Regions from separate parts of the Streptomyces sp. NPDC043427 genome, predicted to be linked through region 3. Evidence: riboswitches for the same ligand, from Rfam matches in the RefSeq annotation. Region 3 holds a riboswitch; each other region holds the start of a gene.
The links. Region 3 has a riboswitch for cyclic di-AMP ahead of AC067M_RS06870 (C40 family peptidase). Riboswitches for the same ligand answer to the same signal wherever they lie in the genome.
Positions count from the first base shown of each region.

Region 1: another riboswitch for cyclic di-AMP. It lies ahead of AC067M_RS15135 (M23 family metallopeptidase); the one in region 3 lies ahead of AC067M_RS06870 (C40 family peptidase).
Region 2: another riboswitch for cyclic di-AMP. It lies ahead of AC067M_RS22830 (transglycosylase family protein); the one in region 3 lies ahead of AC067M_RS06870 (C40 family peptidase).
Region 4: another riboswitch for cyclic di-AMP. It lies ahead of AC067M_RS28980 (M23 family metallopeptidase); the one in region 3 lies ahead of AC067M_RS06870 (C40 family peptidase).

Region 1 covers NZ_JBWKCC010000007.1:131,331-138,399, forward strand. Annotated here, with positions in the region: gene AC067M_RS15125 (M16 family metallopeptidase) at 3-1,352, shown strand; gene AC067M_RS15130 (M16 family metallopeptidase) at 1,349-2,737, shown strand; cyclic di-AMP (ydaO/yuaA leader) riboswitch at 2,940-3,106, shown strand; gene AC067M_RS15135 (M23 family metallopeptidase) at 3,121-3,894, shown strand; gene AC067M_RS15140 (GntR family transcriptional regulator) at 4,083-4,775, shown strand; gene AC067M_RS15145 (HPr family phosphocarrier protein) at 4,969-5,250, opposite strand; gene AC067M_RS15150 (bifunctional acetate--CoA ligase family protein/GNAT family N-acetyltransferase) at 5,428-7,069, shown strand, end outside.
Region 2 covers NZ_JBWKCC010000014.1:108,314-115,382, forward strand. Annotated here, with positions in the region: gene AC067M_RS22815 (tetratricopeptide repeat protein) at 1-935, shown strand, start outside; gene AC067M_RS22820 (cytochrome P450 family protein) at 932-2,203, shown strand; gene AC067M_RS22825 (LysM peptidoglycan-binding domain-containing protein) at 2,387-3,412, shown strand; cyclic di-AMP (ydaO/yuaA leader) riboswitch at 3,607-3,775, shown strand; gene AC067M_RS22830 (transglycosylase family protein) at 3,780-4,499, shown strand; gene eno (phosphopyruvate hydratase) at 4,767-6,047, shown strand; gene AC067M_RS22840 (FtsB family cell division protein) at 6,165-6,641, shown strand; partial or broken gene AC067M_RS22845 (DUF501 domain-containing protein) at 6,683-7,069, shown strand, end outside.
Region 3 covers NZ_JBWKCC010000002.1:651,317-658,385, reverse strand. Annotated here, with positions in the region: gene AC067M_RS06885 (C40 family peptidase) at 1-492, opposite strand, end outside; gene AC067M_RS06880 (hypothetical protein) at 975-1,328, shown strand; gene AC067M_RS06875 (tellurite resistance/C4-dicarboxylate transporter family protein) at 1,306-2,292, opposite strand; gene AC067M_RS06870 (C40 family peptidase) at 2,378-3,550, opposite strand; cyclic di-AMP (ydaO/yuaA leader) riboswitch at 3,559-3,717, opposite strand; gene pcrA (DNA helicase PcrA) at 4,033-6,510, shown strand; gene AC067M_RS06860 (M23 family metallopeptidase) at 6,611-7,069, opposite strand, start outside.
Region 4 covers NZ_JBWKCC010000021.1:44,288-51,356, reverse strand. Annotated here, with positions in the region: gene AC067M_RS28985 (alpha-galactosidase) at 1-1,623, shown strand, start outside; cyclic di-AMP (ydaO/yuaA leader) riboswitch at 1,928-2,089, shown strand; gene AC067M_RS28980 (M23 family metallopeptidase) at 2,094-3,053, shown strand; gene AC067M_RS28975 (DUF6250 domain-containing protein) at 3,281-4,003, shown strand; gene AC067M_RS28970 (SGNH/GDSL hydrolase family protein) at 4,114-4,899, shown strand; gene AC067M_RS28965 (TetR/AcrR family transcriptional regulator) at 4,948-5,568, opposite strand; gene AC067M_RS28960 (glutamate dehydrogenase) at 6,063-7,069, opposite strand, start outside.

The DNA of each region.
Region 1 (7,069 bases), on a different contig from region 3:
ACATGCCCATGGGTCACACGGCCACAGCCCAGGCAGGCTCCGGCGGCCTGACAGCGACCGAGCACCGCCTGGCCAACGGCCTGCGCGTGGTGCTCTCAGAGGACCACCTGACCCCCGTCGCGGCGGTGTGCCTCTGGTACGACGTCGGTTCGCGCCATGAAGTCAAGGGGCGCACCGGCCTGGCTCACCTTTTCGAGCACCTCATGTTCCAGGGCTCCGGCCAGGTGAAGGGCAACGGCCACTTCGAGCTGGTGCAGGGCGCCGGCGGCTCGCTCAACGGAACCACGAGCTTCGAGCGCACCAACTACTTCGAGACCATGCCCGCCCACCAGCTGGAGCTCGCCCTCTGGCTGGAGGCCGACCGCATGGGTTCCCTGCTCGCCGCCCTGGACGACGAGTCGATGGAGAACCAGCGGGACGTCGTCAAGAACGAGCGCCGCCAGCGCTACGACAACGTCCCCTATGGCACGGCCTTCGAGAAGCTCACCGCCCTCGCGTACCCGGACGGTCACCCGTACCACCACACGCCCATCGGCTCGATGGCCGACCTGGACGCGGCGACCCTGGAGGACGCGCGCGCGTTCTTCCGTACGTACTACGCGCCCAACAACGCGGTTCTGTCCGTGGTCGGCGACATCGACCCGGAGCAGACCCTTGCCTGGATCGAGAAGTACTTCGGCTCGATCCAGGGCCACGACGGCAAGCCCGCGCCCCGCGACGGCACGCTGCCCGACGTCATCGGCGCGCAGCTGCGCGAGGTCGTCGAGGAGGAGGTCCCCGCGCGCGCCCTGATGGCCGCCTACCGGCTGCCGCACGACGGCACGCGCGCGTGCGACGCGGCCGACCTGGCGCTCACCGTCCTCGGCGGCGGCGAGTCCTCCCGCCTCTACAACCGGCTCGTACGGCGCGACCGCACGGCGGTGGCGGCCGGCTTCGGCCTGCTGCGGCTGGCCGGGGCGCCCTCCCTGGGCTGGCTCGACGTGAAGACCTCCGGTGACGTCGAGGTGCCGGTCATCGAGGCCGCCATCGACGAGGAGCTCGCCCGGTTCGCCGAGGAGGGCCCCACGGCCGAGGAAATGGAACGCGCCCAGGCCCAGTTGGAGCGCGAGTGGCTGGACCGCCTCGGCACGGTCGCGGGCCGCGCCGACGAACTCTGCCGCTACGCGGTGCTGTTCGGCGACCCGCAGCTCGCCCTGACCGCCGTCCAGCGCGTGCTGGAGGTGACGCCGGAGGAGGTCCGGGAGGTCGCCAAGGCCCGCCTGCGCCCCGACAACCGGGCGGTGCTCGTCTACGAGCCGACCGCCGCCGAAGCCCCCGCCGATCAGGACGAGAACGAGGAGGCGGCCCAGTGACCGAGCTCGCCACGATGGACTTCCACCCCCAGCCCCAGGCGGGCGACGCGAAGCCGTGGGCCTTCCCGGCTCCGGAGCGCGGCACCCTCGACAACGGCCTCACGGTCCTGCGCTGCCACCGCCCCGGCCAGCAGGTCGTCGCCGTGGAGGTGCTCCTGGACGCGCCCCTGGAGGCCGAGCCGGCCGGCCTGGACGGCGTCGCAACCATCACGGCCCGGGCCTTCTCCGAGGGCACCGACAAGCACTCCGCCGAGGAGTTCGCCGCCGAGCTGGAGCGCTGCGGCGCCACCCTCGACGCACACGCCGACCACCCCGGCGTACGCCTCAGCCTCGAAGTCCCGGCCTCGCGCCTGGAGAAGGCCCTCGGTCTGCTCGCCGACGCCCTCAGGGCGCCCGCGTTCGCGGACAGCGAGGTCGAGCGGCTCGTCCGCAACCGCCTCGACGAGATCCCGCACGAGCTGGCCAACCCCTCCCGCCGCGCCGCCAAGGAGCTCTCCAAGGAGCTCTTCCCGGTCACGTCGCGCATGTCCCGCCCGCGCCAGGGCACCGAGGACACGGTCCAGAACATCGACTCCGCGGCCGTACGCGCCTTCTACGAGAAGCACGTCCGCCCCGCCACGGCCACCGCCGTGGTCGTCGGCGACCTCACCGGCGTCGACCTGGACGCGCTCCTCGGCGACACCCTGGGCGCCTGGACGGGCTCCTCGGCCCAGCCGCGGCCCGTGCCCGCGGTGACCGCCGACGACACCGGCCGTGTCGTCATCGTGGACCGCCCCGGCGCCGTCCAGACACAGCTGCTCATCGGGCGCATCGGCCCCGACCGGCACGCGCGCGTGTGGCCCGCGCAGGTGCTCGGCACGTACTGCCTCGGCGGCACCCTCACCTCCCGCCTGGACCGCGTGCTGCGCGAGGAGAAGGGCTACACGTACGGTGTGCGGGCGTTCGGGCAGGTCCTGCGCTCGGCCCCCGACGGCTCGGGCGCCGCGATGCTCGCCATCAGCGGTTCCGTCGACACCCCGAACACCGGCCCCGCCCTGCAGGACCTCTGGACGGTGCTGCGCACGCTCGCGGCGGAGGGTCTCACCGACACCGAGCGCGATGTCGCCGTGCAGAACCTCGTCGGGGTGGCGCCGCTGAAGTACGAGACCGCCGCGGCCGTCGCCAGCACGCTGGCCGACCAGGTCGAGCAGCACCTGCCGGACGACTACCAGGCGACGCTGTACCAGCAGCTGGCCGCGACGGGCACCGTGGAGGCCACCGCGGCCGCCGTGAGCGCCTTCCCGGTGGACCGCCTGGTCACCGTCCTCGTCGGTGACGCCGCGCAGATCAAGGAGCCCGTCGAGGCCCTCGGCATCGGCGCCGTCACGGTGGTGTCCGCCGAGTAGCGGCACACACGAGCGGCGGAACGCAGGGGCCCCTGGAGACGGAAACGTCTCCAGGGGCCCCTGATGTCCGAATTGGGGGAGAGGTTGCCTGTCTGGCCTGTGGGATGCGCTACAAAAGCCGTGATCCGTTTGAGGATTGAAAGTGGTCCCGCTTAGCGTCATCCGGGCTGTTCGTCGGGCAATGCGTCGCAACCGCGGCACCGGACAGTCATCGCCGAGTCCCCGTACGGCGCGAGCCAGGGGAGCCGGGGACCCAACTAGGCAGTCCCTGGGGTGAATCGGACGCCCGCGCGTGTCGCGAGGGGGCCCGTAGGAGACCTTCCTGCTCCGAACCCGTCAGCTAACCCGGTAGGCGAGAAGGAAGGAAAGGACCACTCATCTTCATGGCGTTCACCTGCGCCACCGGGAAGCACCGTCGTCCCAGCCGCATGAAGCGCACCACCGCCCGCGCCGCGGGCGTCGCCGCGCTCGCCACCACCGGAGTCATCGGCACCCTGAGCGCACCGGCGCTCGCCGCCGACACTGCCGTCGAGCAGACCGGCCTGATGCCCGTCGTCACCGTCGGCGACGCGGTCGCCGACCGGGTCGACGCCCAGGCCGCCGCCCAGAAGGAGGCCGCCCAGCTGAAGGCGGCTGAGGAGGCCGCGCGTAAGAAGGCCGCCGCGGAGGCCAAGAAGGCGCGCGAGGAGGCCGAGCAGGTCCGCGCGGCCAAGGCCCGTGCCGTGCGCGCCGCCGAGCGCAAGCGCCTCAACGCCTTCGTGGCGCCGATCTCCGGCTCCTACATCTCCACCGGCTACAAGTCCGGCGGCTCCCTGTGGTCCTCCGGCAGTCACACCGGCGTCGACTTCCACGCCGCGAGCGGCACCACGGTGCACGCGGTCGGCTCCGGCACCGTCGTGCAGACGGGTTGGGGCGGCTCCTACGGCAACCAGGTCGTGATCAAGATGAGCGACGGCACGTACACGCAGTACGGCCATCTGTCGTCCATCGGCGTCTCGGTGGGCCAGCAGGTCACCCCGGGGCAGCAGATCGCCCTGTCCGGTGCGACCGGCAACGTGACCGGCCCGCACCTGCACTTCGAGGCCCGTACGACTCCGGAGTACGGCTCGGACATCGATCCGGTCGCCTACCTCCGCCAGCACGGCCTGAACGTCTGACGACAGACCGCAGAACATCCCGCGGCCCCGGCTCCCCGAGCCGGGGCTTTCGCGTTTTCAGGGACCCCGCTGTCCAAAAAATATCCATGGATTCCGGCCCGCCATCGGAAATTCCGGCTCATTGCAATAGAGTCACTGACCACACGTCCATCGTCGACGTTTCACGGGGATTAAGGCGGAGGTCGGTCATGCGTATTCCGGCGCATTCGGTATGCACGGCCATCCGGGACGACATCGTCGCGGGTGTCTACGAGCGCGGTAGCCGGCTCACCGAGGAACTCCTCGCGCGCCGCTACGGCGTCTCTCGCGTCCCCGTGCGGGAAGCCCTGCGCACGCTGGAGGCCGAGGGCTTCGTGGTGACCCGGCGGCACGCGGGCGCGTGCGTCGCCGAACCCACCGAGCAGGAGGCCGCCGACCTGCTGGAGATGCGCATGCTCCTGGAGCCGCTCGGTGCCTCCCGGGCCGCCCAGCGGCGCTCCGAGGCCCACCTGAAGGTGCTGCGCGGGCTCGTCAGGCTGGGCCAGGAACGGGCCAGACGGGGCAACAGCGAGGACCTGCGCTCCTTGGGGAGCTGGTTTCACGAGACGCTCGCCCAGGCCTCCGGCAGCCATGCGATGACCTCCACGCTGACTCAGCTGCGCCACAAGATCGCCTGGATGTACGCGGTGGACGCCCCGGCCGACCCCGTGGAGTCCTGGGCGGAGCACGGCGCGATCGTGGACGCGGTGGCGCGCGGCGACGGCGAGCGCGCGCGGACGATCACGGCGCTGCACACCGAGCGCGCGACCGCCGCGCACCGGCTGCGCTTTTTGGGCGGGGAGCGCCCGGAGCGTGTGAGGACTTCGCAACATCCCGTAAACATGTCGGGCCAGCGGCATTAACACGGGGGCCGTATACAAAGGGGGGATATTCGGTGGGGACATATTTCCGCTGCCCTTTTTTCGGCGCGCCGAGAATTTCCGGTCGCGCGTCCGGGTGTGCCCGCGGTAATTCCTCCTGAAAGCGTCGTGAGAAACGGCGAAGCCGCGCCGCCCGGAAGGGGCGACGCGGCTTCGCGCGTGCTGCGAGCGACGCTCACACGGTCTCGGGCAGCTCCTCGAGGCCTTCGGAGACCAGCTTCGCCAGACGGTCGAGCGCGGCGTCCGCGCCCTCGGCGTCGGAGGCGAGGACGATCTCCTCGCCGCCCTGGGCGCCCAGGCCGAGAACGGCCAGCATGGAGGCCGCGTTGACGGGGTTGCCGTCGGCCTTGGCGATCGTCACGGGGATGCCTGCGGCCGTGGCGGCCCGGACGAAGATGGATGCGGGGCGGGCGTGGAGGCCCTCGGCCCAGCCGACGTTGACGCGGCGCTCAGCCATGTGATGCTGCCCTTCGGTGCTCAGGTTGTCTAGACCAGTGTTCCACACGTGAAGCGTGACAGGAACGGTCCTGCGTCCCGTTCCCCATGTGGTCGTCGAACCTCGGCCTCGATCCGACTTCCGTCCTCCACAGACTGCCTCGCGCCCCTGTCGAGCGCTAGCCGTACTCTGGGCCCCATGCAGAGCGCGTCGGACCGGCACGAGTACCCCGCCCACTGGGAGGCCGACGTGGTGCTGCGCGACGGCGGCACCGCACGCATCCGCCCCATCACCGTTGATGACGCCGAGCGCCTGGTCAGCTTCTATGAGCAGGTCTCGGACGAGTCGAAGTACTACCGCTTCTTCGCGCCCTACCCGCGCCTGTCCGCCAAGGACGTCCACCGCTTCACGCACCACGACTTTGTGGACCGGGTGGGACTCGCGGCCACGGTCGGCGGCGAGTTCATCGCCACCGTACGCTATGACCGCATCGGCGCCGACGGCATGGCCGCCTCCGCCCCCGCCGACGAGGCCGAGGTCGCCTTCCTGGTCCAGGACGCCCACCAGGGGCGCGGCGTCGCCTCCGCCCTCCTCGAACACATCGGAGCGGTCGCGCGCGAGCGTGGCATCCGCCGCTTCGCCGCCGAGGTGCTGCCCGCCAACACCAAGATGATCAAGGTGTTCACGGACGCCGGGTACACCCAGAAGCGCAGCTTCGAGGACGGCGTCGTACGCCTGGAGTTCGACCTCGAACCCACCGAACGCTCACTCGCGGTGCAGTACGCGCGCGAGCACCGCGCCGAGGCGCGGTCCGTGCAACGGCTGCTGACGCCCGGTTCCGTCGCCGTCGTCGGCGTCGGCCGCACGCCCGGCGGTGTGGGCCGCAGCGTCCTCGGCAACATCCGGGACGCCGGGTTCACCGGACGCCTGCACGCCGTGAACAAGGCGTTCCCCGAAGAGCTGAAGGAACTCGACGGGGTGCCTGCCCACCGCTCGGTGCGGGACATCGACGGACCCGTCGACCTCGCGGTCGTCGCCGTGCCCGCCGACCATGTGCTCGAGGTCGTCGCCGAGTGCGGTGAGCACGGCGTCCAGGGGCTTGTCGTGGTCTCCGCCGGATACGCCGAGAGCGGCCCCGAAGGACGCGAGCGTCAACGCCAACTCGTCCGGCACGCACGCGCGTACGGCATGCGCATCATCGGGCCGAATGCCTTCGGGATCATCAACACCTCCCAGAGCGTACGGCTGAACGCCTCCCTCGCCCCCGAGATGCCCCGCCCCGGGCGCATCGGACTGTTCGCCCAGTCCGGCGCCATCGGCATCGCACTCCTCTCCCGGCTCCACCGCCGCGGGGGAGGCGTCACCGGAGTGACCGGCGTGTCCACCTTCGTCTCGTCCGGCAACCGCGCGGACGTCTCCGGCAACGATGTCCTCCAGTACTGGTACGACGACGCCGACACCGACGTCGTCCTCATGTACCTGGAGTCCATCGGCAACCCGCGCAAGTTCACCCGCCTCGCACGCCGTACGGCGGCCGCCAAGCCGCTGGTCGTCGTGCAGGGCGCCGGTTCCGCTCCACAAGGGCACACCGTACGGGCGACGCGGTTGCCGCACGCGACGGTGTCCGCGCTGCTCAGGCAGGCCGGGGTGATCCGGGTGGACACCATCACGGAGCTCGTCGACACCGGGCTGCTGCTCGCACGCCAGCCGCTGCCGACAGGCCCGCGCGTGGCGATCCTCGGGAACTCCGAGTCCCTGGGGCAGCTGACGTACGACGCGTGTCTCTCCGAGGGGCTTCGGCCGTTGCCGCCGTTGGACCTGACGACAGGCGCGTCGGCGG
Region 2 (7,069 bases), on a different contig from region 3:
GCTACGGGCCGGGCCATGTGTCGGGGCGGCCGGAGCGGGAGTCGCCGGCGGACGCGCTGACGTGGGCGACCGAGGAGCGGCACGGGGTCACGGGGCTGCTGGTGCGGAACGAGAGCGACGGGACGTTGCGGCCGTACGGCTCACTGGTCGCGGACGTCCTGCGGGACCCCGCGTCGAAGCCGATGCCGCTCGCCATCTGGCGCTGCGCGCTGGACGGGACGCGCTCCGACACCGACGTGCACCGCAACGTCCGTAGCACCGCCGACTCCTTCTTCGCCCCCAAGGCCGAGGAGGGCGACCCCGAAGCCATGAGCATGCTGGGCCTGCTCGGGGAGGCGGCGGAGGACGAGGCCACGGCCTTGGAGTGGTACCGCAAGGCGGCGGACGCGGGGAAGACGGAGCTTGCGGCGCGCGTCGGGGAGCTACTGCTGGCGCGGGGGGAGGCGGAGGACGCGCTGCCGTATCTGCGGGCGGCGGCGGAGCGGAGCCCGGGGGGCCGTGAGGGGCGCCTCCTCGGGCAGGCCCACCTTGCGCTGGCCGAGCACTGGCTGCGGAAGGCCGCGGACGGGGGTGACGGAGAGGCCGGGCAGGCGGCCGAGCTGCTGGAGGAGGCGGCGCGTCATGTGTCCCAGGTCAGGCAGGATGCCGCTGCCGGAGAGCTGCTCGCGCGCAGGTCCCTCCAACCGTCGGTTGTAACGAACGTCGGCATGAGCTTGGAGGAGCAGGGCAACCTGGCAGACGCCCGGAACCTCTACCAGCTGAGCCACGACCTCGGTGACCCCTACGGCGCCCACCGCCTAGCAGCCCTGCTCGAAAAGCAGGGCAAAACCAGCGATGCCATCATCTGGTACCACAAGGCTGCCAGCATGGGGCACCCAACCGCCCGTAAGGCCCTGGCGGACATGACCGCAAAGCGAGCTACGGTCAAGGAGTGACCAACCACCCCCAGCCCCCCACCCCCGCCCCCGACCTCTTCACCTGGGAGTTCGCCACCAACCCCTACCCCGCCTACGCCTGGCTGCGTGAGCACGCCCCCGTGCACCGTACGAAGCTGCCCAGCGGCGTCGAGGCATGGCTGGTCACCCGTTACGTCGACGCGAAGCAAGCCCTCGCCGACCAGCGGCTCAGCAAGAACCCCGCGCATCACGACGAACCCGCGCACGCCAAGGGCAAGACCGGCATCCCCGGTGAGCGCAAGGCCGAGTTGATGACGCATCTGCTCAACATCGACCCGCCGGACCACACGAGGCTCCGACGGCTCGTCAGCAAGGCCTTCACGCCCCGCCGGGTCGCCGAGTTCACCCCGAGGGTGCAGGAGCTCACCGACCACCTCATCGACCAGTTCGCCGACCGGGGCTCGGCCGACCTCATCCACGAGTTCGCGTTCCCTCTCCCCATCTACGCGATCTGCGACCTGCTCGGCGTGCCGCGTGAGGACCAGGACGACTTCCGGGACTGGGCGGGCATGATGATCCGGCACGGGGGAGGCCCACGGGGCGGGGTCGCGCGGTCGGTGAAGAAGATGCGCGGCTATCTCGCCGACCTCATCCACCGCAAGCGCGAGGCCCTCCCGGACACGGCCGCGCCCGGCGAGGACCTCATCTCCGGCCTGATCCGCGCCTCCGACCACGGCGAGCACCTCACCGAGAACGAGGCCGCCGCGATGGCGTTCATCCTGCTGTTCGCCGGGTTCGAGACGACCGTCAACCTCATCGGCAACGGCACGTACGCCCTCCTCACCCACCCCGAGCAACGAGCCCGCCTCCGGGACTCCCTCACCGCCGGACACACCGACCTCCTAGAGACCGGCGTCGAGGAACTCCTGCGCTACGACGGCCCCGTCGAGCTCGCCACCTGGCGCTTCGCCACCGAGCCGCTCAGCATCGGCGGGCAGGACATCGCGGCCGGGGACCCCGTCCTCGTCGTACTCGCCGCCGCGGACCGGGATCCGGAGCGGTTCGCGGAGCCGGATGTCCTCGACCTCGGTCGGCGGGACAACCAGCACCTCGGGTACGGGCACGGCATCCACTACTGCCTCGGCGCGCCGCTGGCCCGTCTGGAGGGGCAGACCGCGCTCGCCACACTGCTCACCCGGCTTCCCGACCTGCGACTCGGGGAGGATCCGGCCGATTTGAGGTGGCGTGGCGGACTCATCATGCGGGGACTGCGCACACTGCCCGTGGAGTTCACGCCCACACGGTGATCGAGCGAGTGCGCTGTGTACCCGATGCGCCAGGGTGACATGCATTCAACTCTGTGATCTTCACGTGATCTACGCGGCATTAACTTGTGACAAGTGATCGGCTGTCGATACGTTCACTCGTCAACGCGGCACCTCGGCTTCACTCGCCGCGTGGGTAAGTGCTGTCTCGCGAAAGGTCACCGCATGCTCTCCGGGAACGGTCGCCACCGTCGCCCTCGTCAGGCTCCGGCTCTTCTCGTCGCGGCCGGGGTGACCGGCTCCGCCATCGCCATCCCGCTCCTCGGTGCCACCGGCGCGAGCGCGGCCGACGGCACCACGTGGGACAAGGTGGCCGACTGCGAGACCGGCGGAGCGTGGAGCGCCGACACGGGCAACGGGTTCTACGGCGGGCTGCATCTGACCCAGGAGCGCTGGGAGAAGTACGGCGGCCTCGAATTCGCCTCCAGCGCCGACAAGGCCAGCCGTTCCCAACAGATAGCCGTCGCCGAGAAGATCCTCGCCGACATCGGCCCCGGCGCCTGGCCCACCTGTGGACTGCTCTCCGGGCTCGGAAACGACTCGGGCTCGGCCGACGTGGACACGGGCGTGGCCGACGACGTGCCCTCCCGGGGCCTGGGCCTGTCCAGTTCGCCCAGTTCATCCGAATCATCCGACTCATCGGACTCCTCCGGCTCCTCCGACGCCTCAGGTTCCCCCGAGGCACCCGAAGGGTCCTCGGACGCCGGCGCCCCCGACGAATCCGCGACCGGATCCTCCGCGTCGCCGTCCCCTTCGTCCCCTTCATCTCCCAAGTCGGATGATTCCGCGAAGTCTGATTCGTCCGCGGATTCCGGCGCCAAGGACTCACGGAGCCCCGAAAGCTCGCCCACGGAAGACCCCGCATCCGGCAAGTCCGACGATTCGGACAATGCGCAGCAGGGTGCGGGTTCCTGGAGTCTTGTGGACACCGGCTCCGTGAGTGCCGATTCCACCGGCACCGGCCGTCACCGCGGCAACAGTGCCGACGAGGCCACGGGCGGTGGAGCCGCCACCGCCTCCTCCGGTCGTCACGCCTACACCGTCCGTCCCGGTGACACCCTGGCGTCCATCGCCGACTCCCTTGGCCTCGACGGCGGATGGTCCGCGCTCTATGCCGGTAACAAGCAGGCGATCGGCGCCGACCCGAACAACATCTCCGCCGGTCAGACCCTCCGAGTCGGGGCTGAATAGGGCGAAAAGTGGCGGGAGTTCACGCCCTACTTCGCGCCGAATGTCCAATTTGGCGAAAGTGTGGGATGAGTCTCAGAAGCCCTGATCGTCTTTGAAATTCCGCGGACGGCGTGTCTACGGTCATGACCGCTCGCCAACACGAGCCCCGGCTGCCGCAACGCCGAATCCTGCCAGCGGCCGTACGGGAACAGTCGTCGCGTAAAGCGCCGTAGGCAGGAGCGGGGGACCCAAGGTAAGTGCCGGGCCCGGACATTGAGACCGGATCCGGCTTGGGGTGAAGCCGCGCCTCGTGAGAGGTGCGGCCGGGCAACTCAACCGGCCCGAACCCGACAGCTCACCTCGCAGGCGTCGGTGAGGGGATCCAACCATGCTGTTTTCCGGCAAGGGCAAGCACCGTCGTCCGTCCAAGGCCACTCGCGCCATCGCCATCGCCGGTGTGACCGGCGCCGCTGTCGCCGCCCCGCTGATGGCGGCCGGCAACGCCTCCGCCGCCACCACCTCCGAGTGGGACACGGTCGCCCAGTGCGAGTCGGGCGGCAACTGGTCCATCAACACCGGCAACGGCTACTACGGCGGCCTGCAGTTCTCCGCCTCCACGTGGGCCGCGTACGGCGGCACGCAGTACGCCTCCCAGGCCAACCAGGCCTCCAAGGCGCAGCAGATCGCCGTCGCCGAGAAGGTCCTCGCCTCCCAGGGCAAGGGTGCCTGGCCGGTCTGCGGCAAGGGCCTGTCCGGTGCCTCCTCCAGCGGCAGCACCGACACCTCCTCCGGCAGCGGCTCCTCCTCCAGCGGTTCCAGCAACTCCAGCAGCTCCTCGAACGACAGCGGCACCAGCACCCGCTCGACCGAGCAGCAGGCCTCCCGCTCCTCCGAGCGTCCCGCCGCCAAGAAGACCGTCACCACGCCGACCGGCAAGAAGGTCAAGAAGGGTGACGGCGAGTACAAGGTCGTCGCGGGTGACACCCTCAGCTCGATCGCCACGAAGCAGAAGGTCGCGGGCGGCTGGGAGAAGCTGTTCGAGCTGAACAAGGACATCGTCGAGGACGCCAACCTCATCTACCCGGGCCAGCAGCTTCACCTGAAGTAAGCCGGGCCGACAGCTTCCGTCCGAAGCAGGACGCGGGCTCCCCGCTCCGGTGCGTCTTCCCCCGTACGCACCGGAGCGGGGTTTTTCTTTGCCCGCCCTTCGCCCGCAATCTCCGTGCGCTCTTTGTTCCGGCCGGGAACAATGTGTACGGTCAGCCTGTCCACGGGGCGGTCGGTCGGATGCCGATGCCGCGGGGGCGGTTAGGCTCTAGTCGCAAGGCCCGCGGGCCCCGCACTTCCAGCGTCACATCCCAAGAAGGAGATGCTCGTGCCGTCCATCGACGTCGTCGTAGCCCGGGAAATCCTGGACTCCCGAGGCAACCCCACGGTCGAGGTCGAGGTCGGCCTCGACGACGGCAGCACGGGTCGTGCCGCCGTCCCCTCCGGCGCCTCCACGGGCGCCTTCGAGGCCATCGAGCTCCGCGACGGTGACCCGAACCGCTACCAGGGCAAGGGTGTCGAGAAGGCCGTCCTCGCCGTCATCGAGCAGATCGGCCCGGAGCTGGTCGGCTACGACGCCACCGAGCAGCGTCTGATCGACCAGGCGATGTTCGATCTGGACGCCACCGACAACAAGGGCTCCCTCGGCGCCAACGCCATCCTCGGCGTCTCGCTCGCCGTCGCCCACGCCGCCTCCGAGGCCAGCGACCTCCCCCTCTTCCGCTACCTGGGCGGCCCGAACGCGCACCTGCTGCCGGTGCCGATGATGAACATCCTGAACGGCGGCTCGCACGCCGACTCCAACGTGGACATCCAGGAGTTCATGATCGCCCCGATCGGCGCGGAGTCCTTCTCCGAGGCGCTGCGCTGGGGCACCGAGGTCTACCACACCCTGAAGAAGGTCCTGAAGAGCAAGGGCCTGGCCACCGGCCTCGGCGACGAGGGCGGCTTCGCCCCGAACCTCGGCTCCAACCGTGAGGCCCTCGACCTCATCCTCGAGGCCGTCAAGGAAGCCGGCTACACCCCCGGCGAGCAGATCGCCCTCGCGCTCGACGTCGCCGCGTCCGAGTTCTACAAGGACGGCTCCTACGTCTTCGAGGGCAAGACGCGCTCCGCCGCCGAGATGACCGACTACTACGCCGAGCTCGTCGAGGCGTACCCGCTGGTCTCCATCGAGGACCCGCTGTTCGAGGACGACTGGGCCGGCTGGAAGACCATCACCGAGAAGCTCGGCGACAAGGTCCAGCTCGTCGGCGACGACCTGTTCGTCACCAACCCCGAGCGTCTCGCCCGCGGTATCGAGGAGGGCGCCGCCAACGCCCTGCTGGTCAAGGTCAACCAGATCGGTTCGCTGACCGAGACCCTGGACGCCGTGGAGCTCGCCCAGCGCAGCGGCTTCAAGTGCATGATGTCCCACCGCTCCGGCGAGACCGAGGACGTCACCATCGCCGACCTGGCCGTCGCCACCAACTGCGGCCAGATCAAGACCGGCGCCCCGGCCCGCTCCGAGCGCGTCGCCAAGTACAACCAGCTGCTGCGCATCGAGGAGATCCTCGACGACGCGGCGGTGTACGCCGGCCGCAGCGCGTTCCCGCGCTTCAAGGGCTGAGCGCCCAGGGCTGACCCGAACCGGGTCACGCCTTAGCCAGTCGTACGTACGTCCCCGTACTCGGTCCCGTACCGTGTGCGGGGACGTACGCACGTGTGAAACGGGAGGCGCGGGGACATGGCCGTGAAGGACCGGGACCGTTTCTCCACCGCGACCAGGATCCGGTTGCTCGGTGAGCAGACGGCGGCCCGTGTCTACCGCTCCCAGACCAAGCGGCAGGCCCGCCGCTCCCGCCTGACCAGCCGGGCGGCCCTGCTCGCCCTCGTGCTGTGTTCGCTGATCGTGGCGCTCGCCTATCCGATAAGGCAGTACGTCTCCCAGCGCGCCGAGATCGCCGATCTGGAGCGGGAGAAGGCACAGGCCAGACAGCGGGTCGAACAGTTGCGCGACCTCAAGGCGCGCTGGCAGGACGACGCGTACGCGGAGCAGCAGATCCGGCAGCGGCTGCACTATGTGCTGCCCGGCGAGACCGGCTACATCGTGATCAACCCGGCCGCGGCCAAGCAGGCACGTGCCGACCTGGTGGCGGCCGACCGCCCCTGGTACTCGAACGTCTGGGACGGGGTCGACAAGTCCGACGCCTCGGACCAGTGAGACCCGACCAGCGAGACCGATAGACCGATAGAAAGACAGGCATGGAAACGCCCCCGCCGACCACTCCGCGCACCGAGCCCACCGACGCGGACGTCGAGGCCTTCAAGCAGCAGCTCGGACGCCCGCCACGCGGGCTGCGCGCCATCGCGCACCGGTGCCCGTGCGGCCAGCCGGACGTCGTCGAGACCGCCCCCCGCCTGCCCGACGGCACGCCCTTCCCGACGCTGTACTACCTGACGTGCCCGCGCGCCGCCTCCGCGATCGGCACGCTGGAGGCGAACGGCGTCATGAAGGAGATGACGGAGCGGCTGCAGACCGACCCGGAACTCGCCGCCGCGTACCGCGCCGCCCACGAGGACTACATCGCGCGCCGTGACGCCATCGAGGTCCTCAAGGGCTTCCCGAGCGCGGGCGGCATGCCGGACCGG
Region 3 (7,069 bases):
GGCCCCGCGCAACTGCTCGATCTCGCGCAGCTGTTTGCGCACCCGTGCGACGGCGCCCGCCTGCCGGTGGCCGGCGCGTTCGGCGAAGGCGGCGCCGTCGAGGTACTGGTCGGGGTCGTCGGAGAGGGCCAGTTGCAGCGCGGGGTCGAGTCCGCCGCTGCGGTACTGGGACGCGGCGATCGAACCGAGCGCCTCACGCGCGACGTTGAGCCGTTCCTCCTTGCGCGCGGCTTGGTCCCGCAGGGAGTTCAGCCGTTGCTGGGTCGCCTCGGTCTTCTCCTTCGCGCCGTTGTACTTCTCGGTGGCGGCCTCCGCCTCCTGGTACAGCTGGTCCACCTTGGCCTTGACCTGCGCCGGCGTCAGATTCGGCTCGGCGTGTCCGGTTCCGTCGAAGCCGGTGGCGGTCGCCGCGCCCGCCAGCGCGAACGTTGCTGCTGTCCTAGCCGTGTTGCCGCTGAACGAGCGCTGTCTGGGCTTGCGGTGCGCTGCCACGTGGACCTGCACGTCCTTTCGTACGACCGCCATGTCCGTACGCCGGGGGAGAGCGTACGGCCGTCGAGGGGACGTAGCCGCGGGGGGAGCGGACGTACGACCGCCGGAGACGGTTCCGCGTCCGGCGACGGCCTGCACAGGGGGAGCGAGCCGCCGCCGGACCTTCTCGGCGGTGGTGGCCGACTGCCGCCCCTGGCCCGGGCGGCGGTGGGGAGCCGGTCACCTGAGGGAGGACGGTAGGACGCAGAGTGACGCACTTGTGACGGGTTGTGCGGAACTGGCGTGAGTGGACCGAAGGGTGACCGTAAGTGACCGTGATCCCGTTCCCAGCTCGGCGCCTTCACACAGAGCAATGACCGATGTCGGGAATCCGGGGTACGTGGCCCTGACGGAGTGCTATGGCGCATATATGCAACGTCCTGCACGTATCTCGAGCGGGCCGGTGTCGGGCGCTCGCCGGCCCCTGATTAGGCTCCGGCTCCATGGACGTACTCATCCATCTCTTCGTCGGCCTGCACATCATCGGCATCGCCTCCCTCCTCGGCGGCTTCCTCACACAGATGAAGGCGATGGGCCAGGGCACGGCCCGCTTCGTCCCCGCGATGCTGCACGGCGCGCTGACGATGCTGGTCACCGGCGTGATCCTGGTCGGCCTCAACCAGGCCGACGACCAGCCGGTCAACAACATCAAGATCGGCGTGAAGCTGGCCCTGCTGATCGTGATCCTGGGTCTCGTCTATGTGAAGCGGGACGACGAGAAGGTGGACAAGGGCCTGTTCGGGCTGGTGGGCGCGCTGACCACGGCCAACGTCTTCATCGCGGTGCTGTGGACGTGACCTCGGCCCGGACGGCCGCCGAGGCCGCCCGCACCGCGCCCCCGGCGAGGGCCGACCACACCGCCACCGCGATCCACAGCAGGGCCTGACCGGGCACCTTCAGCCAGGAGACGTCCAGGGCGTCGGCGACGGACAGCATCGCCGCCGCGGTCATCCCCATCGGGAACGCCGTCGCCCAGCGGCGCTCGTCGTAGTGCGGGCGACGCCGGACGCATTCGGCGGCCACGAGTACGGCGTACCAGCACAGGTCGAGCACGAGCAGGCCGACCGTCACGGTGCGCAGGACCCGGCTGTCGTCGTTGTTCCACAGGTACAGGCGCGCGCTGTCGGCGACGAGCAGCCTCGACCCGGCGAGCGCCGAGATGGAGAGGGCGCCGCCCGCGATCCACTGGTCGCCCGAGCCCACGGTCACCTGCCGGAGGTCGAAGCAGAACAGCGCGGCGCAGTAGAGGGCCAGGCCGAGCCAGAAGAGCACGAGAGCGGCGTGCGCGAGCCAGTCGGCCGCCTCGGCCCCGGCGAGGGCGGCGGCCAGCACGGCGAGCCCCTGCGCGGCCACACAGCCGAGGAACACCGTCCCCGGCATGCGCCGCCGCCAGTGCGGTACGACGGCGAGGAGCAGGCCGGGCCCCAGCGCGGCCGACAGCGCCAGCAGAGCCGCCGCGACGGTCTGCTGCCCCAGGGCCGAAAAACCGGTGCCGAGCACGGTGGTGGCGGCGACCGCCGTGAGCACGTCCGGCGTGGCCGCCTCCGCCACCCACCGCTCGCGTTCCCACAGCAGCCGTACGGCGAAGAGCACCGCCAGGACCAGCCACGCTGCGGACGCCGCTCCCAGCGCGATCCGGGACAGCGCCTCGTACCCCGCCAACCGCAGGCCGACCGCCACGATGCCGGTCGCCATGACAGCGGCGCCTGTCGCCGGTGAGCGCTGCGCCCACCAGGCGCGGAGGGGGGAGGGGCGGGGCATGCCCCGATGCTAAGGAGCCACCTCGCCGCGGGCGCGGAAAGGCGCTCCACGCGCGCGTGCCCCCACCCGGTCGGCCCCGGCGGGGTCAGGCCGGTCGTACGACGCTGTGGATCCCCGATTCGCCGTCGTAGTAGATGGACTCCTCGCGGACGTACGCGCCCGGCTTCGGGGCGTGGATCATCATGCCGTTGCCGATGTAGATGCCGACGTGGCTGATGTCGTCGTAGAAGAAGACCAGGTCACCGGGCTGGGCGTTGGCGAGGGAGACCGTGGTGCCGGCGTTGACCTGGTCGTAGGTGACGCGGGGGAGGTCCACGCCGGCGGCCTTCCAGGCGGCCTGGGTGAGGCCGGAGCAGTCGTAGGAGTCGGGGCCGGTGGCGCCCCAGACGTACGGCTTGCCGATCTGCGCGCGGGCGAAGGCGAGCGCCTTCTCGGCCTTGGTGGCGTACGAGGAGTCGGTGGGCGTCGACGAGGACGAGGACGACGAGGGGGACGAGGACGGCGAGGAGCTGTCCTGCTGGGCTGCTGCCTCCTCCTGGGCCTTCTGCTGCGCCGCCTGCTGCTTCGCCAGCTCCGCCGCCTTGCGCGCGGCCGCTTCCTGCTTCTGCTTCTCGATCGCCGCGAGCCGCGCCTTCTCCTCCGCCGTCAGCTTCGACAGCAGCCCGCGCGCGTCGGCGAGCTTCTTCTGGACGGTGCTCTTGGCGGTCTTCAGGTCGTTCTGCGAGTCGGTGAGCGTGGCGAGGCTCTCGCTCGCCTCCTGGCGCTTCTCCATCGTCGCCGACTGCTCGGCGAAGTAGTCGTCGACCTCCTTCTTCTGACGGCCGGTCATCCGGTCCATCAGCTGAGTCTGGTCGAAGTAGTCCTGTGGGGAGTCCGCCAGCAGGAAGGTCGCGGTGTCGGGCGCGGCCGCGCCGGTGCGGTACTGGGCCGCGGCGTAGGAGCCGAGCCGCTCGCGCTCCTCGTTGAGCTTCTGCGCGCGCTTCGCGACGTCGTCGAGGAGGGTGTCGACGTGCTCGCGCTGCTTCGCGGTCTTCTCCTTGGCCGCGTTGTACTTCTCGGTCGCCGACTCCGCCTGGCGGTAGAGGTCGTCGACCTTCTTCTCGACTTCCTCGAGGCTCGGCTTGTCGTCCGCGGGTGCGGCGTTGGCCGTCTGGGAGAGCAGGGCCACGGAGGTGAGGGCGGCCGTGGCGAGGGCGGGCGTGCGTATGCCCGCCACGCGCTTGCCCGCGGAGCGGGGCTTGCGGTGCTGCGACGCCAAGGGAGGCGACTCCTTCCATCGTCCGCCTACCGGGTTAGCTGTCGGGTTCGGGCGGGTGGTTCGGAAGGGTTGCCCTACGGCCTTGTCCCCGTCAGGGGAGTGGGCCGATTCACCCCAAGGTCTCGGTGGGTCCCCGGCTCCGGCCGGCACTGCGGCGCGGGCGGACTCGGCGGAGGCCGCGCGGCCCGGCGACGTTCGCCGGTGGGGGTCGTGCGGCCTGCCCGGCACGGTAGCCAACTGGTGTGGCCCTTGTGAAGGTTGATGGGTGATATGCCCGATACATTTTCGTGACCTGGGGTCAGGGCTTTACTTGTTGGGGCCCATGTGGAGATGTCTGTGACGGCTTGGGCGTATTTGCGCTCGCGAAGCAGGTTCGTCGCCGATCGTGACGGAGCGGTTCCGCAGGGTGTGAGGGCGGGTTTTCCGGGATGTTTTCGGGGTGGCGGCCCGTTGTCGGTGGGGCGCCCTAGACTCGGAGAGCGATGAGCAGCCTCTTTGACGACAGCTTCCTGGCGGACCTCCAGGCCCCGAAGGGCCATGGGGAAGAGCCTCCGCCGCCCGACGACGATCACGTACCGGAGCCGATCCCGGACGATCTGTTCGGCGGGAAGTTCGACGTGCCGCCGGACCGGGAGGAGTACTACCGCGACGGCGCCCCGCGCCCGGTGGTGGACCCGGCCGCGCTCCTGGAGGGGCTGAACGAGAACCAGCGCGCCGCCGTCGTGCACTCCGGCACCCCGCTGCTCATCGTGGCCGGCGCCGGGTCCGGCAAGACCCGCGTGCTCACCCACCGCATCGCCCACCTGCTCGGCGAGCGGAACGTCCACCCGGGCCAGATCCTCGCGATCACCTTCACCAACAAAGCCGCGGGCGAGATGAAAGAGCGCGTCGAGCAGCTCGTCGGCCCGCGCGCGAACGCGATGTGGGTGATGACCTTCCACAGCGCATGTGTGCGCATCCTGCGCCGCGAGTCCAAGAAGCTCGGCTTCACGTCGTCGTTCTCGATCTACGACGCCGCCGACTCCAAGCGCCTGATGGCCCTGGTCTGCCGCGACCTGGACCTCGACCCCAAGCGCTTCCCGCCCAAGTCCTTCAGCGCCAAGATCAGCAACCTCAAGAACGAGCTGATCGACGAGGAGGACTTCGCCGCGCAGGCCACCGACGGTTTCGAGAAGACCCTCGCCCAGGCCTATGCCCTGTACCAGTCGCGGCTGCGTGAGGCGAACGCCCTCGACTTCGACGACCTGATCATGACGACGGTCAACCTGCTGCGCGCCTTCCCGGACGTCGCCGAGCACTACCGCCGCCGCTTCCGGCACGTCCTCGTCGACGAGTACCAGGACACCAACCACGCGCAGTACGCCCTCGTCCGCGAGCTCGTCGGCACCTCCGAGCACCCCGTCGACGTGCCGCCCAACGAGTACGACGTCCCGCCCGCCGAGCTCTGCGTGGTGGGTGACGCCGACCAGTCGATCTACGCCTTCCGCGGTGCGACCATCCGCAACATCCTCCAGTTCGAGGAGGACTATCCGGACGCGACGACGATCCTGCTGGAGCAGAACTACCGCTCCACCCAGACGATCCTCAGTGCGGCCAACGCGGTCATCGAGCGCAACGAGTCCCGCCGCCCGAAGAACCTGTGGACCAAGGCGGGCACGGGCGCCCGCATCACCGGCTACGTCGCCGACACGGAGCACGACGAGGCGCAGTTCGTCGCCGACGAGATAGACCGCCTGACCGACGCGGGCGACGCGAAGGCCGGCGATGTCGCCGTCTTCTACCGCACCAACGCGCAGTCCCGTGTCTTCGAGGAGGTCTTCATCCGCGTCGGCCTGCCCTACAAGGTCGTCGGCGGCGTCCGCTTCTACGAGCGCAAGGAGGTCCGGGACGTCCTGGCCTACCTGCGGGTGCTGGCCAACCCCGAGGACTCCGTGCCGCTGCGGCGGATCCTCAACGTCCCCAAGCGGGGCATCGGCGACCGCGCGGAGGCGATGATCGACGCCCTCTCCCAGCGCGAGAAGATCAGCTTCCCGCAGGCACTGCGCCGGGTCGACGAGGCGTACGGCATGGCCGCGCGGTCGACCAACGCCGTCAAGCGGTTCAACACGTTGATGGAGGACCTCCGTACGATCGTCGAGTCCGGTGCCGGACCGGCCACCGTCCTCGAAGCGGTCCTCGAACGCACCGGCTACCTCGCCGAGTTGCAGGCCTCCACCGACCCGCAGGACGAGACCCGCATCGAGAACCTCCAGGAACTCGCGGCCGTAGCCCTGGAGTTCGAGCAGGAGCGGGGCGAGGGGGAGTCGGTGGCGCTGTCCGACTTCCTGGAGCAGGTGGCGCTGGTTGCCGACTCCGACCAGATCCCCGACGAGGACGAGGACGGCTCCGGTGTCATCACCCTGATGACCCTGCACACCGCCAAGGGCCTCGAGTTCCCGGTCGTCTTCCTCACCGGCATGGAGGACGGCGTCTTCCCGCACATGCGCGCCCTCGGTCAGACCAAGGAACTGGAGGAGGAGCGGCGTCTCGCGTACGTCGGCATCACACGCGCGCGGGAGCGGCTGTACCTGACGCGGTCGGCGATGCGCAGCGCGTGGGGCCAGCCGTCGTACAACCCGCCCTCGAGGTTCCTGGCGGAGATCCCGGACGAGCACGTGGAGTGGAAGCGGACGGGGGCCACGACGGCGCCGGCCGGCCCGGTCTCCGGGGTCGCGGCATCGCTGTCGTCGTCCCGCTCGCGCTCGTCGGCCTCGGGCGCGTCCGGCTTCGCCACGCGCCGGACCTCGGAGAAGCCGGTGGTCTCCCTGGCGGTCGGCGACCGGGTGACGCACGACCAGTTCGGCCTCGGGACCGTCGTCGCGGTCAAGGGCACGGGCGGGAACGCCGAGGCGACGATCGACTTCGGTGACACCAAGCCGAAGCGGCTGCTGCTGCGGTACGCGCCGGTCGAGAAGCTCTGACCCGAAGCCCTGACCCGAAGCTCTGACCGAGGCTTTGACGCACCGAGCCCCCGCCGAAGGGCGGGGGCTCGCAGGCTGCTTACGGCCGCGCAAGAACGTTTTACGTGGGGTCGAGTCCGTGACTGCGCAGCCAGGGGAGCGGGTCGACCGGCGAGCCTCCGCCCGGGCGCACCTCGAAGTGCAGGTGAGGCCCGGTCGAGTTGCCGGAGTTGCCGGAGTACGCGATGGGGGCGCCGGCCTTCACCGTCGTACCGGACGGCACCTGGTAGCTGGAGAGGTGGCAGTACCACGTCTCCGTACCGTCCTTCGCCGTCAGGATCAGCATGTTGCCGTAGGCGACGTTGTACTGCGTCCGCACGGTGCCGTCGGTCGCGGCCAGCACGGTCGTGCCGTACGAGACGGGGAAGTCGATGCCGGTGTGGACGGACATCCAGTTGATGCCGGCCTGGCCGTAGTAGGCGCTGAGCCCGTGCTGCGCGACCGGCAGCGCGTACTTCGGGCGCAGTCGCTCCTTGCGGGCCGCCTCCGCGGCCGCCTCCTTCTTCTCGGCCTCCTGCTG
Region 4 (7,069 bases), on a different contig from region 3:
TGGACCCTGCCCGACCGCGAGGGCTGGCGCCTGTCGCACCTGCACGGCCGCTGGGCCGCCGAGTCCCGGCTGACGTCCTCCCCCCTCACCTACGGTGAGAAGGTGATCGGGAGCCGGCGCGGTCACACCGGTCACCAGCACCTGCCCTGGGTCGCCCTCGACACCGACGCGACCGAGGAGCGCGGCGAGGTCTACGGCTGCGCGCTCGGCTGGTCCGGCTCCTGGCGGATCGCCGTGGCCCAGCTTCCCGACGCGCGCGTGCAGATCACAGGCGGTGCCGGATACGACGACTCGGGCCTGCTGCGGCTCGCGGCAGGAGAGGTCCACACCACGCCGGTCTTCGCGGGCCTGTGGAGCGACGGCGGCTTCGGCGGGGCGAGCCGGGCCTGGCACAGCTACCAGCGGACCTACGTCGTTCCCGACGCGGACCGGGACCGGCCCGTGCTGTTCAACTCCTGGGAGGCCACCGAGTTCGACATCTCCGAGGAGCAGCAGGCCACGCTGGCGCGGCGGGCCGCGGCCATCGGCGTCGAGCTGTTCGTGGTCGACGACGGCTGGTTCGGGGCGCGCACCAGCGACCGCGCCGGGCTCGGCGACTGGCGGCCCAACCCCGACCGCTTCCCCGGCGGGCTGAAGCCGCTCGCCGACTACGTCCACGCGCTCGGGATGCAGTTCGGCATCTGGGTCGAACCCGAGATGGTGAACCCGGACAGCGAGCTGTACCGGGCGCACCCCGACTGGGTGCAGTACCAACCGGGACGAAAGCGGACGGAGTTCCGCAATCAGCTCGTACTGAACCTCGCCCGCCCGGATGTCCAGGACTACCTCTGGCGGCAGCTCGACAGCCTTCTTTCCAGTGCCCCGATCGACTACGTGAAGTGGGACTTCAATCGCTGCTTCACCGACGCCGGCTGGCCCGGTGAGGGCTACCCGCAGCGACTCTGGGTCGACCACGTCAACGCCCTTTACGCCCTGCTGGACCGGCTGCGGGCGGCCCACCCGGGTGTCGCCTTCGAGTCCTGCTCGGGTGGCGGCGGCCGGATCGACCTCGGGGTGCTGAGCCGTACGGACCAGGTGTGGACCTCGGACAACACCGACCCCCTCGACCGGCTCGCCATCCAGCACGGCTTCAGTCAGATCCACCCCGCGCGGGTCATGGCCGCCTGGGTCACCGACAGCCCCAACGCCCAGCTCAACGGCCGGGTCAGCTCCCTGCGCTTCCGGTTCGTCAGCGCCATGGCGGGCGTCCTCGGAGTCGGCGGCGACCTCGCCCAGTGGGCCGAGGAGGAGCTCGCGGAGGCCCGGGAGTGGGTGGAGCTCTACAAGAAGATCCGCCCGCTGGTGCAGCACGGCGATCTCCACCGGCTGCGGCCCCCGCGGGGCGGACTCAGCGCCGTGCAGTACGTCCGCGGGGACGAGTCCGTCGTCCTGGCCTGGCTCCAGGCGCAGCACCACGGCGAGCCCGTGCCGGCGCTGCGGCTGCGCGGGCTCGACCCGACAGCATCGTACGAATGCCTCGAAACGGGTGAAATTCATCGAGGGGCGGTGCTGTTGCATCACGGATGGCGTACCGGACTGCGGGGCGACCTGGATGCGGCAGTTCTCCGGCTGCGTCGCATCTGAGAGTTCTGTCTGAATTGCGGGGTTAATCCCAACTCGCTCTGAAAGAAAGGGGTCTGGAGCGACGTCACGTGATTAGCGTCATATCCGTGACCGTGAGTTGCTCGTCATGTCCACGTAATTCATGTGGTTTCCAAGGGCTTTCACAGGAACCGGTGCCTTCGTACTACACGGAGTGTCACCGGGAATTCTCACAGCGGATCACGAGAAACGCATTCCCGCGCAACCCTCCGCTTGTTCCTTTGCGTCCTGGTCGCTTACGTTCGCCACCAATCCGGACGGACGCCCAATCCTGCCGCCGTCCGGAGAACCGCACACACTGACCCGTGCACGGCAGGAGCGGGGGACCCACAGGTAAGACCGCCTGTTCCGGTTCCCGGAACGGCTTGGGGTTAAGCCGCGCCTCGGCGCGGCCGGGCATCTCCAGCTCGCACCCGACAGCTCACCTCGCAGGCGCCGGAGAGGAATTCGCCATGCCCGCGAAGGGTAAGCACCGCCGTCCCAAGGCCCAACGTTTCACCCGCTCCATCGCTGTCGCCGGAACCGGCGGCGCCGCGCTCGCCCTCCCCCTTCTCGGGGCCACCGGCGCCCACGCCGCGCCTTCCCAGTCCGCTCCCGAAAAGGCCGTCCAGTCCGCTCCGGTAACGGAGAAGAAGGCGGCCGAGAAGAAGACCGCCTCGGACCCCGCGAGCGCCCGGATCTACACGGTGCGCTCCGGCGACTACCTCTCGAAGATCGCCGACGAGCAGCACGTCAGAGGCGGCTGGAAGAAGCTCTACGCCGACAACCGCGAGACCGTCGGCTCCGACCCGTCGCTCATTCACCCCGGCCTGAAGCTGTCCCTGGGCAAGAAGGCCGAGACGAGCACCGGCACGACCTCCTCCTCGGAGTCGAAGACGTCGAAGTCCTCGACCTCGCCGCAGTCTTCGAAGTCGTCGAAGACCTCGAAGACCTCCACGTCCTCGAAGTCCTCCGCCGCCAAGACCACCACGGCCACCCAGTCCAACGGCGCCTCCACCGGCAGCGGTTACACCCTCCCCGTGGTCGGCGCCACCATCGGCACCCCGTACCACATGGCCGGCAGCATGTGGTCCAGCGGCTACCACACCGGCGTCGACTTCGTCGTCCCGACCGGCACGTCCCTCAAGGCCGTGGCCGCGGGCACGGTCGTCTCCGCGGGCTGGGGCGGCGCATACGGCAACCAGGTCGTCATCAAGCTGAACGACGGCTACTACGCCCAGTACGCCCACCTGTCCTCGATCTCCGTCTCCGCGGGCCAGGCCGTGACCGAGGGTCAGCAGATCGGCCTCTCCGGTGCGACCGGCAACGTGACCGGACCGCACCTGCACTTCGAGATCCGGACGACCCCGGACTACGGCTCGGACGTGGACCCGGTCGCCTACCTCCGCTCGCACGGCGTCACCGTCGGCTGACGGACCGCGCCACCATCTGCCTGACACGCTGCCGAAGGCCGGACCCCCGATCCCCGGGTCCGGCCTTCGGTATGTCCGGGCACGGTCGTGGACGATCGCCGCGTTGCGGTCCTGTGGCGGTGGCGTCAGGGGTGTCGACAGCGGGGGCGGAGGCGGGGGAAGGTGATCCCCGTCAGACGGCAAGCGCTTTCCATCCGTAGTCCCGCCCCGCTGAGGAGCTGTTACCCGTGACGAGCACGCGCAGAGCCTTCGGTGCCCTCGCCGCCGGCGCCGCCCTGGCCGCCCTCGCCCCCGTGACCACCGCGAGCGCCGCGCCCCGCCACCGCCGCCTCATCGCCCACGACGACTTCCGTCACGGCCTGCGTCAGTGGGCCGTCGAACTCGAGCAGGGCGGCATCGTCACCGCCTCCCGCGGAACCCTGGAGGTCGACGTACCCGCCGGAGCCACGATCTGGTTCAGAAAACCGCTCGCGGGCCCCTACGCCATCGAGTACACCGCCACACCCGTCTCCGCCGGAGGCCTCAACGACCGCGTCTCGGACCTCAACAACTTCTGGAACGCCGTCGACGTCCGCTCTCCTGACGACCTTTTCGCCACCCGGCGCGGCGGCGCGCTCGCCGAGTACGACTACCTCAAGACGTACTACGTCGGCTACGGCGCCAACTCCAACACCACCACCCGACTGCGCCGTTACGTCGGCCAGGCCGGGGTGCGCCCCCTGCTCCACGACTGCACCGAGCCGCTGCTCGTCGCGAACGAGCCGAACCGCGTCCGCATCGTGTCGGCCGGTTCCACGGTCCGCTGGTGGAGCAACGGGCGGCTCGTCTTCGACTACACCGACCTGGAGCCGTACACCGGCGGCCACTTCGCGTTCCGCACGACGTGGAGCCACTTCCGTATCAGCGGCTTCCGGGTGTGGGCCTTATTCCCGGATTGGCAAACTCTTTAGGAGTGGCTTATCTCACCGCCCGTCAACCCCTGCCTACGGTCGCGTAGGTCACATTCGGGGGTGAATCATGAACTGCTGTGGCAGACGATTCGAAGAATGACAGCAGATCAGTGATCGGGTCGTACGTGGCGGTGGGGGACAGCTTCACCGAGGGCGTCGGCGACCCCGGCCCCGACGGGGCGTTCGTCGGCTGGGCCGACCGGTTCGCGGTGTTGCTCGCGGACCGGCGGCCCGAGGGCGACTTCGAGTACACCAACCTCGCGGTCCGGGGGAAACTCCTCGACCAGATCGTGGCGGACCAACTCCCGCAGGCCGTCGCGCTCGCGCCGGACCTGGTCTCCTTCTGTGCGGGCGGCAACGACATCCTGCGCCCCGGCACGGACCCGGACGAGGTCGCCGAGCGCTTCGAGCAGGCGATCACGGCGCTGACCGCGGTGGCCGGCACGGTGATGGTGACGACCGGCTTCGACACCCGTGGCATCCCCGTGCTCAAGCACCTGCGTGGCAAGATCGCCACCTACAACGGGCACGTCCGCGCCATCGCCGACCGGTACGGCTGTCCCGTGCTCGACCTGTGGTCCCTGAAGTCCGTCCAGGACCGCCGGGCCTGGGATCACGACCGGCTGCACCTCTCTCCCGAGGGGCACACGCGCGTGGCGCTGCGCGCCGGGCAGGCCCTCGGCCTCGAGATACCCGCCGACCCGGAGCAGCCCTGGCCGCCGCTCCCGGTGCGCGGCACGCTCGAGGTGCGGCGCGACGACGTCCACTGGGCGCGCGAGTACCTGGTGCCGTGGATCGGCCGTCGGCTGCGCGGGGAGTCCTCGGGCGACCATGTGACGGCCAAGGGCACGCTGTCGCCGGACGACATCAGGACGCGGATCTCAGCGGTGGCGTGAGGGGGGGCGGGAGGCCCGGCGAGCGGGGCGGGCGCCCAGTGGGGGTGCTCACCGCTCCGGCGCCGTCAACGCCTCCCGTTCCACGCCGAGTTCCCGGGCGAGCGCGTCATCGACCCACTCGAGCGCGCGCACCCGGGGCACCGCACCCTCGTACGACGTCATCTGCACGGCGAGCCCGTCCAGCAGGGCCGTCAGACGCAGGGCGGCACCGGCGGGGTCGGGGCACGCGAACTCGCCGCCGTCCACGCCCTCCACGATGACCTCGGTGATCGCCGCCTTCCACTGTCGGTCGAGGCCCCGGGTGACCTCTTGCAGGGCCGGCTCGCGCAGCGCCGCCGCCCAGCCCTCGATCCACAGCCGCCAGCCCTTGGCCTGGCCTGTCGGGGCGTACCAGCGCACGGCCGCCCGCAGCCGTCGTAGTGCCGTCGTGCGGCGGCCGAGCAGTTTACGCAGATGCGCGAGGTCGTCCTCGGCCGCGTGGGTGAAGGCGGCGGCGACCAGCTTCTCCTTCGTCGAGAAGTGATAGAGCACCAGCGCGTTGCTCACGCCGAGTGTCGAGGCCACATCGGCGATCCGCACCGCCGCCACGCCCCGCGCCTCGATCTGCTCGACGGCAGCCCGCAACAACTCCTCGCGCCGCTCCGCCACACTCAACCGCACTCTCGCCACGCCGTCACCCTAGGGCCTGTCCGGCGGATCATGCCGGACGCGGGGCTTGGCACGGCCTCCCGCACTTCCCGGCTTCGCTCGAGCGGGAGGTACCCCCACCGGCGTTGTCGTCGGTTGCCGACTCCCTCCCCCTCCCGCTCGGCCTTCGCTCGAGCGGGAGGTCCCCCCGCGTCGACGCCCTCCTCCGCCTTGCAGCTGTACGCACCGAGCCCCGCTCACCCGCGCCGATCCGGCGCCGCAGCTGTCCTCCGACCTGATCCGCCGGACAGGCCCTGGCCCGGCCTGCGCAGGACCGCCCTCAGCGGTCCCTAGTGCTGTGACCGGAAAGGTTCACCGGCTCGCGACGCCCGGCACGGCTCCTCGCCGCGTTGTCGCATGACCCGAGTACATCCAGTACGCGGGTCATGCTCCGCCTTGCGAGGCACCGCCCCGGACGCCGCGAGCTTTCCGGCAAACCTTTCCGGTCACAGCACCAGCGAGGCCCAGAGCCGCCCTCACCGGTACCAGCCGAACCGCTCGGCGATCACCGGCAGCCGGTCCGTGGCGATGGCGTGTGCGGCGGCCCGCGGGGTCGTTCCCTCCGCCCGCGCGCGGGTCAGCATCAGGTCGGCCAGGGCCCGCATGGAGCGGCGCGTGTGTGCGAACGCCTCGTCCGCGTCCGCGCCGATGTCGCCGAAGAGGGTCCACCACCACCAGGCGTTGGCACCGGAGTTGACCACGACGTCCGGCAGCACGGTCACCCCGCGCGCGGACAGCAGCGCCTCCGCCTCGGGTAGGACGGGCATGTTGGCCGCCTCGACCACCCAGCGCGCGGTGATCACCTCCTGGTTCGTGGCGTCGATCGCGTAGGAGACCGCAGCCGGCACCAGCACCTCGGCGTCGGCGGACAGCCAGGCGTCGCCTGGCAGTTCGCGGTCGCCGGAGCGCAGCACACCCCGGTCGACTGTGCCGTGGGCGTCCCGCGCGGCCAGCAGTGCCTCGACGTCGAGGCCCGCCGGGTTGGCGATCGTGCCCTTGACGTCCGCGACGGCCACCACCGTCAGGCCCGCGCGCGCGAGGAAACGCGCCGTGGCCCCGCCCATGGTGCCCAGCCCCTGCACGGCGACCCGCGCCCCCGCGTACGGCACCCCGGCCCGGTCCAGGGCCGCGAGCGCCGACTCGGCGACCCCGCAGCCGCCGACGAGCTCGTCCAGGCCGATGCCGTCCACCTCCACGGCGAAGGCGTCCGTGAGCCGCCGCCGGGCCGCGGCCTCGTCGTCCAGCAGCGGATACACGGCCTGGATCGACGACACCAGACCCGCCTCGGCGGCGGCCCGGTCGACCAGGTCCTGCGTGAGGCCGAGGTCCTCGCCGGTGGTCCAGCAGCTCTCTATGTACGGCCGCATGGCGCGCAGGTAGCGCACGAGCAGCCCGTACGCCTGCGGGTCTCGCGGATCGCAGTCGATGCCGCCCTTGGCGCCGCCCAGCGGGACGTAACGGCTCGCGGGGTCGTAGTGCAGTG